2 linked regions of the Nitrosospira lacus genome follow. Each later gene encodes a partner of the first gene's protein in a complex. Links are inferred from orthologs where the notes say so. Each region holds a gene or a part of one and is shown in the gene's direction. Other genes may lie near its edges. The genes, in order: dapF and EBAPG3_RS04290.

Region 1 (6,351 bases):
ACACACCAGTGCAATCTTGCCGGCAATCATCACATCCGTAGCACGCTTGATGCCATCCACCAGCGACTCACGGCAACCGTAAAGATTATCGAACTTGGATTTGGTAACCGAGTCGTTGACATTGAATGCCGGGAATGGCAGCTCCCCTTTCTTTTGCATTTCGTATAAACGGTGAACGCCGGTAGTCGTTTCCTCCGTTACACCACGAATATTCGCAAGTCTGCAGGAATACCAGCCAGGCTGAGTATCCAGTCTTTTCCGGATTGCCGCGAACAATGCATGCTCTTCTTCATTGGCTGGATGGGCGATGACCGATGGGTCTTTTTCCGCCCTGCTGCCAAGAATGATCAGCAGCGTTGCATCGCCACCGTCGTCCAGAATCATATTGGGCGTACCATTCGCACTCGATTGCTCGTCACCGGACCACTCAAAGATGCGGTGGGTATATTCCCAATAATCATCCAGCGACTCACCCTTGTAGGCAAAAACCGGAATGCCTTTCGCTGCGATGGCCGCCGCCGCATGATCCTGGGTGGAAAAGATATTGCACGAAGCCCAGCGCACTTCCGCTCCCAATTCGATCAGGGTCTCGATCAGCACCGCTGTCTGAATAGTCATGTGGAGCGAACCGGCAACACGCGCGCCTGCCAAAGGTTTTCCGCCGGCATATTCTTCCCGTAGCGCCATCAGGCCGGGCATCTCGGTTTCAGCAATGGCTATTTCCTTGCGCCCCCATTCCGCCAGGGACATATCGGCAACTTTATAATCGGTAAATTCGCTGCTCATAAGCGTAGAGGCGGGGGCAGGTATAGATGCAGGACTGAGCACAGCGTTCATGGAACAAATCTCCTAAAAAATGAACGAGCGCCGTTATTGCGATTCTCCCCCGCCGAGCCTCGCGGGACTCTGCCCGTCGCAGCGCTCCTCAGTGGGGGAGGAATTGAAGCTAACATGACCTTCTCTGCTTATGCCTCAACCGCGACCTCGATTCCCGCATCGGCGCGAAGTCGTGCGGCTTTATCGGTGGCCTCCCAGGTGAATTCCGGCTCATCCCGCCCAAAGTGGCCATAGGCGGCAGTCTTCTGGTAAATTGGACGCAGCAGATTAAGAGTATGAATAATAGCACGAGGACGCAAGTCAAAATGCTGTTCGATCAGCTTGACGATTTTATCGTCGGAAATCTTGCCGGTTCCGTAAGTATCAACCATGAGTGAAACCGGTCGTGCCACACCGATAGCATAGGCTATCTGCACTTCACATCTGCTGGCAATGCCCGCGGCAACGATGTTCTTGGCGACATAACGCCCGGCGTAGGCTGCGGAGCGATCCACCTTGGATGGATCCTTGCCAGAGAAAGCACCGCCGCCATGGTGCGCCGTCCCGCCATAGCTATCCACGATGATCTTGCGGCCGGTCAACCCGCAGTCGCCCATTGGTCCGCCCACCACGAAGCGGCCGGTAGGGTTGACCAGATAACGAGTCTGACCATTCAGCATATTTTTCGGAAGTACCGGCTTGATGATTTCCTCGATTACCGCTTCACTCAGTTCCGCGTGGGAGATGTCCGGATTGTGCTGGGTGGATATCACTACAGTTTCGATGCGTTGCGGCTTACCATTCAGATAGCGTACCGATACCTGCGACTTGGCATCCGGACGCAGCCACGGCAGGCGTCCATCTTTTCTCAGCTCCGCTTGCCGCTCCATCAAGCGATGGGCATAGTAAATCGGCATCGGCATCAATTGCGGCGTCTCGTCGCACGCATAGCCAAACATCAGTCCCTGGTCGCCTGCCCCCTGATCCATTTCCTCTTCCTTACTGCGATTTACCCCTTGTGCAATATCAGCGGACTGTTTGTTGAAAGCAGTCAACACGGCACAGGTATGATAGTCAAACCCAATATCGGAGCTGTTGTAACCGATACGCTTGACGGCCGAGCGCGCGACTTGCATATAGTCAACGTTGGCCTCGGTGGTAATCTCCCCTGACATAACGATCAGACCCGTGCTGCACAAGGTCTCGCAGGCTACTCGCGCGTTGGCATCCTGAGCCAGGATGGCATCCAGAATTGAGTCGGAAATCTGATCCGCCACCTTGTCGGGGTGGCCTTCAGATACGGATTCGGAAGTAAAAAGGTATTCACTCATGTTATCCAGCCGCATATAGTTTTATGAAGGGACTGTAGAATACCAAATTACGCGCGTATTAAGAAGAGAGACAATAGTACAGTCAGCTTATACAACTTCCGCTTTGCTCATATCCGTGCAGTATCGCCCCTGCGACGGTACATGTGGCCGCGGCTCGTGCCAAGCGTATATCACCACGGTCATGATGATGCGCCTGATTTCTTTTCCTTCTCTTTCCGCATCCTCCGGCGTGCGACACAGGGGTCTTCGTTGACCGCACTTCGCCTGCAAAGGGGCTTTTGCAGTGAAAGGAGCCATGGTGCCGGCATGGCGGCCGATTGACAGGGGTATCTTCCTGTAACAAACTCGCACCGGGAGGGATATATTCGTTGGCTTTTCCGGTGCGGGCGGAATTGTCCGATGAAATGGGTGGCTCATTAATGAAACTCAAATTTACTAAGATGCATGGACTGGGCAATGATTTCGTCGTTATTGACGGGATAAATCAATCCCCATTTCTGGGCCCTGAGCAACTGCGCCTGCTCGCCAACCGTCATTTTGGCATCGGCTGTGATCAGATTCTATTGATAGAAGCCGCTGAAGGCGACGCTGACTTTCGCTATCGCATTTTCAACGCCGATGGCGGCGAGGTGGAACAATGCGGCAACGGTGCGCGCTGCTTCGTTCGCTATGTGCATGACCGCGGGATGACAAATAAAAATGAAATCCGCGTGGAAACACATGGCGGCCTGATCATTCCCAGATTGGAGGCCAATGGTGAAGTGACCGTCAATATGGGCGCACCGAAATTTGAGCCGCGGGAGATTCCCTTTGCCGCCGAAAAGCGCGCACTGACTTATCCACTCGATATCGACGGCAGGCAGGTGGAAATCAGCGCTGTTTCCATGGGGAACCCTCACGCGGTGCAATGGGTAGCAGACTTGGATCATGCTCCGGTATTGACCGAAGGTGAACTGATTGAGCGGCATCCATGCTTCCCCAAGCGGGTCAACGCCGGATATATGCAGGTGATTGATCGCAGTCATATCCGTCTGCGGGTGTATGAGCGCGGTGCGGGTGAAACGCTGGCTTGTGGCACCGGAGCTTGCGCCGCCGTGGTGGCAGGTATTCAACGCGGATTGCTGGAGTCAAAGGTTAAAGTCAGTTTTCGCAGCGGCGACTTGATCGTCCGCTGGGAAGGTGAAAATCAACCGGTCTGGATGACGGGACCTGCTACCACCGTATTTGATGGAGAGATCGACTTAAAGATTCTCTGAATAAGTCTGCCGCAAACTCGGGATTTATTCGGATCCTAAAAATTGAACCGGGGAGAAACATGAAATTCAGCTCGGAAGAAGTCGCCCAGTATTTGCGGGACCACCCTCAATTTTTTGAGGAGCATGCCGGCATGCTGGCAGACATCCGGGTTCCTCACCTGCACGGCGGCGGAGCCATTCCCATCAGCGAGCGGCAAATCATTGCACTTCGGGACAAGAATCATATCCTTCAGGACAAACTGGGTGAATTGGTCCGATTTGGCGAGGAAAACGGCGCCATCAATCAGAAAATGCATCGTCTCGCCATAATGCTGCTTACCTTCACGGACCTGAAAGATCTGCTGCACGGACTGAATTTTAATCTGCATGAGGATTTTTCCATACCTCATATGACACTAAGGCTATGGAACCTGACCGCCGAAAGCCCGCAGCTTCCGGAATTCACTCAAACCAGTGCTGATATTCACATCATGACGGAAAGCCTGGTGCATCCCTGTTGCGGCCTTCACGTACTGGAGGAAATCAAGAATTGGTTCGGGGAAAGTGCGGGTCACCTGCGCTCGTTTGCACTGGTGCCTTTGCGAGCGGAGCAAACCATCGGTCTGCTGGTGATGGCAAGCGAAGACCCGCAGCGCTTCTATCCCGAAATGGGAACCCTATATCTGACGCAGCTTGGAGAATTGGTAAGCGCTGCATTGGTACGATACAAACCGGCTCGACAATTCTAGAAGTCGAAAAAACGTATGAATATCCGAAAATAACTTCAGCATAATGGCTACTATGACGTCCGGAGATAACCAGGCTGTACTCGCGGCCGCCTATCTTTCCCATCTTCTCAATGTAAGGCGCTTGTCATCGCTCACCTGCAAAAGTTACGCGCATGATATTGCGATCCTGCTCAACTTCGCGAATGAAACATCGCTCGATCAATTGCGAATTCATCATATTCGCCGCTTTGTCGCCCAGCGTCACGGAAAGGGATTTTCCGGCAGAAGCCTGGCTAGAATGCTGTCTGCATGGCGTGGCTTCTACCACTATTTGGCGCGTCATCACGGCTATACCTGCAATCCATGCGCCGGGGTACACGCCCCAAAATCGCCCCGAGCGTTGCCCCATACTCTTTCACCCGACGAGGCAGCGAAGCTGCTGGACTTTCCCGTTGAAAATGACCCAATGGCATTACGGGACAAAGCCATGTTCGAGCTGTGTTATTCCTCGGGACTCCGGCTGGCTGAACTTACCGGCCTGCAGCCGAGGGACCTGAGTTTTTCCGACGGTACGGCGCGCGTTACCGGAAAAGGCGGCAAGACTCGCATAGTACCCGTAGGGAGCCAGGCGGCACGCATCCTGCGCGAATGGATAAAACTGCGCGAAGTGCTGGTCAAACCCGGCGCAACTGCGTTATTCGTGTCGCGGTATGGAAGAAACATCAGTCCGCGGTCAGTCAGTCAACGGTTAAAAATTCAGGCGTCGCGGCAAGGAATCAGCACCAATATCCATCCTCATGTTCTGCGGCACTCATTTGCCTCCCACCTGCTGCAGTCCAGTGGCGACTTGCGCGCAGTGCAGGAAATGCTGGGACACGCCAGCATCAGCACCACACAAATTTATACTCATCTTGATTTTCAACATTTGGCGAAAGTCTATGATGCTGCGCATCCGCGCGCCAAGAAGAAAGGGAGGGGAATCAAAGCCGGAAATGAGGGCCTCTGAATGAGTCCGGCAGGTTGCTATCCGTACAGCTTTTTTTCTCGACGCATCGACGTCCTGTCCGAATCCGGTATTCAGGCGGGATAGCATGCGGTTATTGGAATGCGGGGGCGAGGTACAAGGAGGGTTAATCTCCATTCCTGGGCGTTGCCAACGACACAGCAATGTGAACTCACCGGACAGGTGGAGTTCAAGTGGAGCAAGAATCATGACGGGTCGCGGCGTTTAACTCAAAATGACTTAAAAATGAGCGGTCAACCGCCGGATTTAGGTATAATCTGCGATCTCACTCATTTCGCGCTGACACATGCCAGAATTTCGCGGTACTACCATACTTTCGGCCCGGCGCGGAACGCAGGTGGCGCTCGGGGGCGATGGCCAGGTAACCTTGGGCGCCATCGTAGCCAAGGCCAGCGCCCGCAAGGTGCGCAGGCTCTACCATGACAAAATTCTGGCGGGATTTGCAGGCGGTACAGCCGATGCTTTTACCTTGTTCGAACGTTTTGAAGGCAAGCTTGAGAAGCATCAGGGACACCTCATGCGTTCGGCGGTTGAACTGGCCAAGGATTGGCGCACCGACCGCATTTTACGCCGGCTGGAAGCAATGCTGGTTGTCGCGGATCCCGAAACCACACTGATCATTACAGGCTCGGGTGACGTGATTGAGCCTGAACTGGGGCTTGCCGCAATCGGCAGCGGAGGCTCTTACGCTCATTCCGCAGCGCGCGCGCTCCTGGAAAATACCAGCCTGACACCGCTGGAAATCGTCAAGAAGTCGCTTACCATAGCGGGCGACCTGTGTATCTATACCAATCAGAACCATATAATCGAAGTTCTGGAGTAGCGTGCAAGCTAAACGTAACCGGTGGGACGTAATGAAACAGGGGAAGATGCAGTATCTTTTGCCGAACACCTCCGGCGAAGCCCCCCTTACTTCCGTATATCAGTTCCAGCCTGCTTCTCTCCTCAGGTTTCATAGATCCCGCCACTTTATTACCGATACCCTGAAACCATGTCCCAATTGACCCCGCAGGAAATCGTCCACGAGCTGGACAAGCACATTATCGGTCAAGACGCCGCCAAACGCTCCGTGGCCATTGCGCTCCGAAATCGCTGGCGCAGGCAGCAGGTAATGGATCCTTTACGGCAGGAAATCACGCCAAAAAATATCCTCATGATCGGCCCTACCGGAGTCGGCAAGACCGAAATCGCACGCCGTCTCGCAAAACTTGCCGATG
Region 2 (6,395 bases), 140 kb from region 1 along the record:
GCTAATAAGAATATCCATGGGTCTAACCGAGGATATTCCCGGCATCAAAGTTGCTCTTTTGCAACTGGCACCACTGTTCTTGACGAGCATCGCCTTTTCGATCCCCTATCTTATCGTGCCTAATCGCCAAGTCGCATGGCGTCATGCGATCGCAGGAGGCGTAGCCGCGGCAGTGGGATTCGAGGTAATGAAACAAGGGTTCGCATTTTACATTACTCACTTTCCCACGTATCAGGCCGTCTATGGCGCGTTCGCCACTGTCCCGATTTTTTTGTTGTGGGTTTACCTTTCCTGGCTGATGGTATTACTGGGTGCGGTGATTGCCGCTTCTCTCTCAAGTTGGCATTTTGCTGAATGGCGGGGAGATCCGGCAGCGCAGGGTAGGCAATTCCTCGACGCACTGCGTTTACTGCAAGCACTGGGAGAGGCCCTCAGGAACGGAAGGGTCGAAACCTATGCTAGCCTTCACAAGCAACTCATGTTAAGTTTTGAAGAAATGGAACAGATATTCGAACTGATGACCCGTGCCAATCTGGTTCGGCAGGTAAAAACGGGTGGATGGGTTCAAATAATTGATCCCAGTAAAATCATGGTTGCGGATATTTACCGGTTGTTTGTATTTCGTCCCGAAGCAATGCGCGCCGCGGTGGCGGGTGAAGCAACGCTGGAACCACTGCTCGATAGCATCTCAACCGGCATAGACGAGAAAATGAATGTGCCGCTGTCGCTACTCTTGGCGGAAACGGCGGCCGGGAATTCAACACCGCAGCAAGATGACGCTCTGGCGCAAAAAGTAACCTCACCTGGAGTCACTCAGTAAAAAAATGATGCAACGCGCGCTCGCCATCTTGCTCTGTGTGCTACTGTCACTGCCGCCCCTCTCCTATGCAAGGGGCTTCGTGTTCACGGATTCCACCGGCAAGAAGCTCACTCTTTCCGACTATAAGGGCAAGTGGGTCTTGATAAATTTCTGGGCCACTTGGTGCCCGCCTTGCCTGAAGGAAATTCCTGATCTCGTGTCGCTTTATGAGAGCCGCAAGGATGTAGTGGTAATCGGCATAGCGATGGACTACCAGAATCCGAAGACGGTGATGAAATTCGCTGACTCACTATCGATTTCCTATCCCATCGTGCTGGGTGACAGAAAAATTGCTGCTCAAATCGGCCCCGTGTCGATGCTGCCTACTACCTATTTATTCGATCCCGCCGGTCAGCCGGCAGCCTATAAGGTGGGGCTAATTTCGCGGGAAAGTCTGGAGGAATTCATGCGAGAAAACCCCCCAAGCCCTCAAAGCCATCCTCCCGGCGAAACAAGTCAGCGAAAGCGCAAATAAATTCAGGGAAATGGGGATGGCTTCGGTTCAGGTGCCAGCTTGAAAAGGTCAGCGAGTGAAAGAAAGCGGGTCAGGCTTCACCTATCCCCTTTTTCATAAAATCAATGATATCCCGCAAAGGGACGACCTGAGACTTTTCATCCCGCCGTCCTTGATACTCTACATTTCCCTCTTTCAAACCCCGTTCTCCGACAACAATGCGGTGAGGGATGCCAATCAACTCCATGTCGGCAAACATCACACCAAGGCGTTCGTCACGATCATCAAGCAGAACATCGATGCCGGCATTGACGATTTCCGTGTACAACTTCTCTGTCTCAATCCTCACCTGCGCATTCTTCTTCAGTCCGATAGGAACGATAGCGACCTGAAATGGCGCTATCGCATCCGGAAAAATAATGCCGCGCTGGTCATGGCTCTGCTCGATGGCCGCGGCCACGATACGCGATATCCCGATACCATAGCATCCCATTTCCATCGGACGTGATTGACCGGATTCATCGAGATAGGCGGCTTTCATCGCTTCCGAGTATTTGGTGCGTAACTGGAAAATATGTCCCACCTCGATGCCACGGCAGATCTCCAGCCGCCCCCCGCCATCCGGAGACAGGTCTCCGGAAACCGCATTGCGGATATCCAGCGTATAGTCAGGCTCTTTCGTATCACGCTCAAAATTAACGTTTGTAAGATGATAGTTCTCTTCATTTGCACCGCAAATGAAATTGCTCATTACCATCACAGAGTGATCTGCGATAACCGGAAGCGTTAAGCCGACAGGTCCTATGTATCCGGGAAGAGAACCGGTCTCCGCAAGAATCTCCGCCTCGGTCGCCAGTCGGAAATCGGTAAGGAAAGGGATTTTGCGGATCTTCGTCTCGTTAAGATGATGATCGCCGCGCAGCAGCAATAAATGCATCCTGCCACTCGCGATAACCGCCAGGGTTTTTACAGTGTCTGTGACAGGAAGGTTGAGAAACGCCGCAACCTCCTCACAGGTTTTTATGCCAGCCGTTTCGACTTTCCGCATGATGCCCCCGGCCGCTTCGCGTAATTGTGCCGGACGCAACGCCTCGGCCATTTCGATATTGGCGGCGTAATCCGAACCCGGACAGAAAACGATGGCGTCCTCGCCCGAATCCGCCAGAACATGAAACTCGTGCGAGCCGCTTCCGCCTATCGCTCCGGTATCCGCGGTGACTGCGCGAAACATCAACCCCATGCGGGTGAATATCCGCTGGTAGGCGTCGTGCATTATTCCGTAGGTCCTTTCCAGGCTGGCAACCCCGGTATGGAATGAATAAGCATCTTTCATGATAAATTCCCGTGCCCTCATCACACCGAATCGAGGCCGGATTTCATCGCGGAACTTGGTTTGAATCTGATAAAAAGTAAACGGCAATTGGCGATAACTTTTTATCTCTCGCCTCGCAATATCGGTAATGACTTCCTCATGCGTAGGGCCAAAACAGAAATCGCGCTGATGCCTGTCCTTGATTTTCAGCATCTGCGGGCCGAATACGTCCCAGCGTCCGGTCTCCTGCCAGAGTTCGGCAGGTTGCACCGCAGGCATCAAAAGTTCCACCGCGCCGCTCTTGTCCATTTCCTCCCGCACGATATTTTCAACCTTGCGCAAAACTCTCAATCCCAGCGGCATCCATGTATAAAGGCCGCTCCCTAAACGCCTGATGAGCCCTGCACGCAACATCAGCTTATGGCTCACCAATTCCGCTTCGGCAGGCGCCTCCTTAAGGGTTGAAATAAAGAAATCCGATACCCGCATGTGTGTTCCTATAATCATTGAATTGGAATAATTCTACTCTGAAAAATCGTAATGCCAATCGTATCGTTGAATTTTGACAGCATGAGCCATGCGAAGATGGATGGCTACATGCGCAACCCAAACTGGGTCAAATCCGGTGGTGAAAAGGAATGGAACGAGTAAGAACGCACGATGAACTCAAAAAGCAGGTGTTAACCAAATATGGGGGCTATTAATCTCGTGACAGCTTTCAATCTAGGATAAAATATGAAAAAATTTGTCCTCTTGTGACGGATCAAACGGGTGAATCGCATGATCGACCGCAACGGATATCGCTCCAATGTCGGTATTATTCTACTGAACTCGAAGAATGAGGTTTTTTGGGGCAAGCGCATCAAGCAGGACTCTTGGCAATTTCCCCAGGGAGGTATCAAGCCGGGCGAAAGTCCGGAACAGGCGATGTATCGGGAATTGACGGAAGAAGTAGGCTTGCACCCCCGGCATGTCGAGATCATTGGCCGCACGCGCGACTGGCTGCGCTACGAAGTCCCGGATCAATGGATAAGGCGCGACTGGCGGGGAAATTACAAAGGACAGAAGCAAATCTGGTATCTTTTGCGCCTGCTCGGCCGTGATTGTGATGTGTCGCTGCGTACAAGTGTTCGTCCGGAATTCGACGCCTGGCGCTGGAATCAATACTGGGTGGAATTGGAATCCGTGGTCGAGTTCAAACGCCAGGTCTATCGACAGGCACTGACCGAGCTTGCCCGCCTGCTCAATCGCGCTCCCTTTGATGGCAATGGCTACGGTGGATCCGGTCATCCTGGCGGCAGGGAACAGGCTGCGATCGCACCTCCTAAACAGGGCGAATAGAAAAAATGGGCAGATTTAGTATAAGCACACCGTACAACATTATCTCCGGCCCGTTAAGGCACGTATGGGTTTCGTCAAAATTCTGAATTTTCGAGCATCCATTCATGGATTGCCTGCTTATCCCTTTTGCCACCCTATCTCAGCCCCCCCAATTGCCGAATGAGAAACATTTTTCGCATATCTCGGAACGGAAGCTGGATTAACCTTCTTTGCTCCACTATGATAAAAATGAGTCTGCCTGTAGCGTTGAATTTTTAGAGGTGCCCATTATCGCCACCAAGAGGTGCCCTGACGGATAATTTGTAGGCGTAATCGGCTGCGCCACTACAGCCGCGTTTTTAGGAGATTACCAATGATAATGCGGACATTAATCATATCGCTGCTGTCTATTGGAGTCATTGCTGCCCCAAGCGCCGCGCTTGCTGCCAATGAACCCATCCAGCCAATCGAAGCCGCGAAACCCAAGAATGCAGACATGGTGGAACTGGGCAAGATGCTCTTTTTCGATCCACGTCTATCGAAGTCTGGATTCATTTCCTGTAATTCCTGTCACAACCTGAGCATGGGTGGCACAGACAATCTGCCAACCTCCATTGGCCACAAGTGGCACGAGGGACCGATCAGCGCGCCCACGGTATTGAACTCCAGCATGAATCTGGCACAGTTCTGGGATGGCCGCGCCAAGGACTTGAAAGAACAGGCGGGCGGACCCATCGCAAACCCGGGCGAGATGGGATTCACCCATGAATTGGCGGTCGATGTACTACGTTCCATTCCGGAATACCGGACCCGCTTCAAGCAACTGTTTCGCTCAGATAAAATCGATATAGGTATGGTCACCGATGCGATTGCCGCATTCGAAGAGACTCTGGTGACACCCGACTCTCGTTTCGACAAATGGCTCAAAGGTGACAAAAAAGCCCTGAATCAAACAGAGTTGGAGGGTTACAAGCTATTCAAGGAGAGTGGATGCACGAGTTGCCATAATGGTGCTGCCGTAGGTGGCGGCTCATTCCAGAAATTTGGTATTCATGAACCCTACAAGACGACCAGTAAGGCCGAAGGGCGGTTTGCAGTGACTGGCAAGGACGCCGACCGCTTCATGTTCAAAGTCCCGACCCTGCGAAACGTGGAATTAACTTACCCCTATTTTCATGATGGTGCCGCCGCGACACTGGAAGAAGCAGTGGACACCATGGGCCGGCTACAGCTGGGCCGCACGTTCAATAAGGAAGAAAATGCCAAAATCGTGGCATTCTTAAAAACGTTGACCGGCAAACAGCCTGAGTTCAAGCTACCTATCCTTCCGCCTTCTACCAATGAAACACCAAGGCCCAAGCCTTTTGGGTAATTAACAGGGTGATACTCGTCATGGCGTCCGCGGCTTTACGGGTATAATTTCTGAAATCTGCCAAGCCGAAAAAATTCGGCTTGGCATTCAAACACCAGACAATTCAATACTTTCGATTCAAGCTGCAAACAGGCAATGATTGCCGTGGCTGTTCACAAAAGTGACAGTCATTTTTCCTGTATTATTTTTAGCTTTGATTAATTTTTACGAATTGACGCTAAGCGAATTTTTGACCGCCGGGCTGGTTCGATTTATTGAATGCCCGTTGCTTTACCTTTCGACCAGGAATATGGATTTACTCCTGAAAATCAAGTAGAGTTACTTTTTGAATAATTAAAATATGGAGTCCCCCATGAGCGCAAAAGGGCAATTGTTACAAGACCCATTTCTGAATACATTGCGGAAGGAACATATTCCAGTGTCGATTTATCTGGTAAACGGTATCAAGCTACAAGGTCATATTGATTCGTTTGACCAGTATGTCGTGTTGCTGAAAAATACCGTCACGCAGATGGTATACAAGCACGCAATCTCCACCGTTGTCCCCGCCAGGGCAGTTTCCATTCCATTTGAGGCACCCGCTATACCTGATGCTTGATCGTCCTGCGGGTAATACATCCGGGGCTAACGCCGCCGTGCTGGTTAGCCTTGATTTTAACGATTGCGATTACGCCGAGAATCTCGAGGAACTGCGGCAATTGGCCACGAGTGATGCGCTTGCAATTTGCGCAGTGATCAAGGGAGGGCGCTCCCGGCCTGATTCCGCCACATTTGCGGGCAGCGGCAAGGTTGACGAGATTAAGGCGGCATTGGAGCAAACCGGGGCATCACTGGTAATTTTCAATCACGATCTATCTCCGGCCCAGCAACGCAATCTGGAGCGGCACCTTGGATGTCGTGTGATCGATCGCACCAGCCTGATTTTAGACATATTTGCCCAGCGCGCCAAAAGCCATGAGGGCAAATTGCAAGTGGAACTGGCACAACTTGAGCATCTTGCCACTCGCCTCGTACGCGGGTGGACGCACCTTGAACGGCAAAAGGGTGGCATCGGCTTACGCGGCCCCGGCGAAACCCA

The links.
Region 2: the proteins of dapF (region 1) and EBAPG3_RS04290 are in contact, whole or in part, in a solved structure (PDB 5YGU), measured with the Escherichia coli proteins. The link is inferred for Nitrosospira lacus from one-to-one orthologs.

The regions. Positions count from the first base shown.
Region 1 is NZ_CP021106.3:820,421-826,771, reverse strand. Bases 1,742-4,484 are described here. They hold dapF (diaminopimelate epimerase), read left to right. Parts: upstream 1,742-2,566; coding sequence 2,567-3,403; downstream 3,404-4,484. Other genes in these bases: xerC (tyrosine recombinase XerC), read left to right, coding at 4,184-4,484; EBAPG3_RS03675 (DUF484 family protein), read left to right, coding at 3,463-4,131; metK (methionine adenosyltransferase), read right to left, coding at 1,742-2,147. Outside these bases: ahcY (adenosylhomocysteinase), read right to left, coding at 1-786; more of metK, read right to left, coding at 966-1,741; more of xerC, read left to right, coding at 4,485-5,116; ATP-dependent protease subunit HslV, read left to right, coding at 5,421-5,957; ATP-dependent protease ATPase subunit HslU, read left to right, coding at 6,126-6,351. UniProt on the Escherichia coli protein: Involved in the succinylase branch of the L-lysine biosynthesis and in the biosynthesis of the pentapeptide incorporated in the peptidoglycan moiety. Catalyzes the stereoinversion of LL-2,6-diaminopimelate (L,L-DAP) to meso-diaminopimelate (meso-DAP).
Region 2 is NZ_CP021106.3:956,972-963,366, reverse strand. Bases 2,399-5,185 are described here. They hold EBAPG3_RS04290 (RNA pyrophosphohydrolase), read left to right. Parts: upstream 2,399-3,405; coding sequence 3,406-3,966; downstream 3,967-5,185. Other genes in these bases: EBAPG3_RS04285 (cytochrome-c peroxidase), read left to right, coding at 4,319-5,185; EBAPG3_RS04295 (proline--tRNA ligase), read right to left, coding at 2,399-3,114. In the rest of the region: EBAPG3_RS04305 (YihY family inner membrane protein), read left to right, coding at 1-820; EBAPG3_RS04300 (TlpA family protein disulfide reductase), read left to right, coding at 828-1,334; more of EBAPG3_RS04295, read right to left, coding at 1,405-2,398; more of EBAPG3_RS04285, read left to right, coding at 5,186-5,317; RNA chaperone Hfq, read left to right, coding at 5,670-5,915; GTPase HflX, read left to right, coding at 5,908-6,395. UniProt on the Escherichia coli protein: Master regulator of 5'-end-dependent mRNA decay.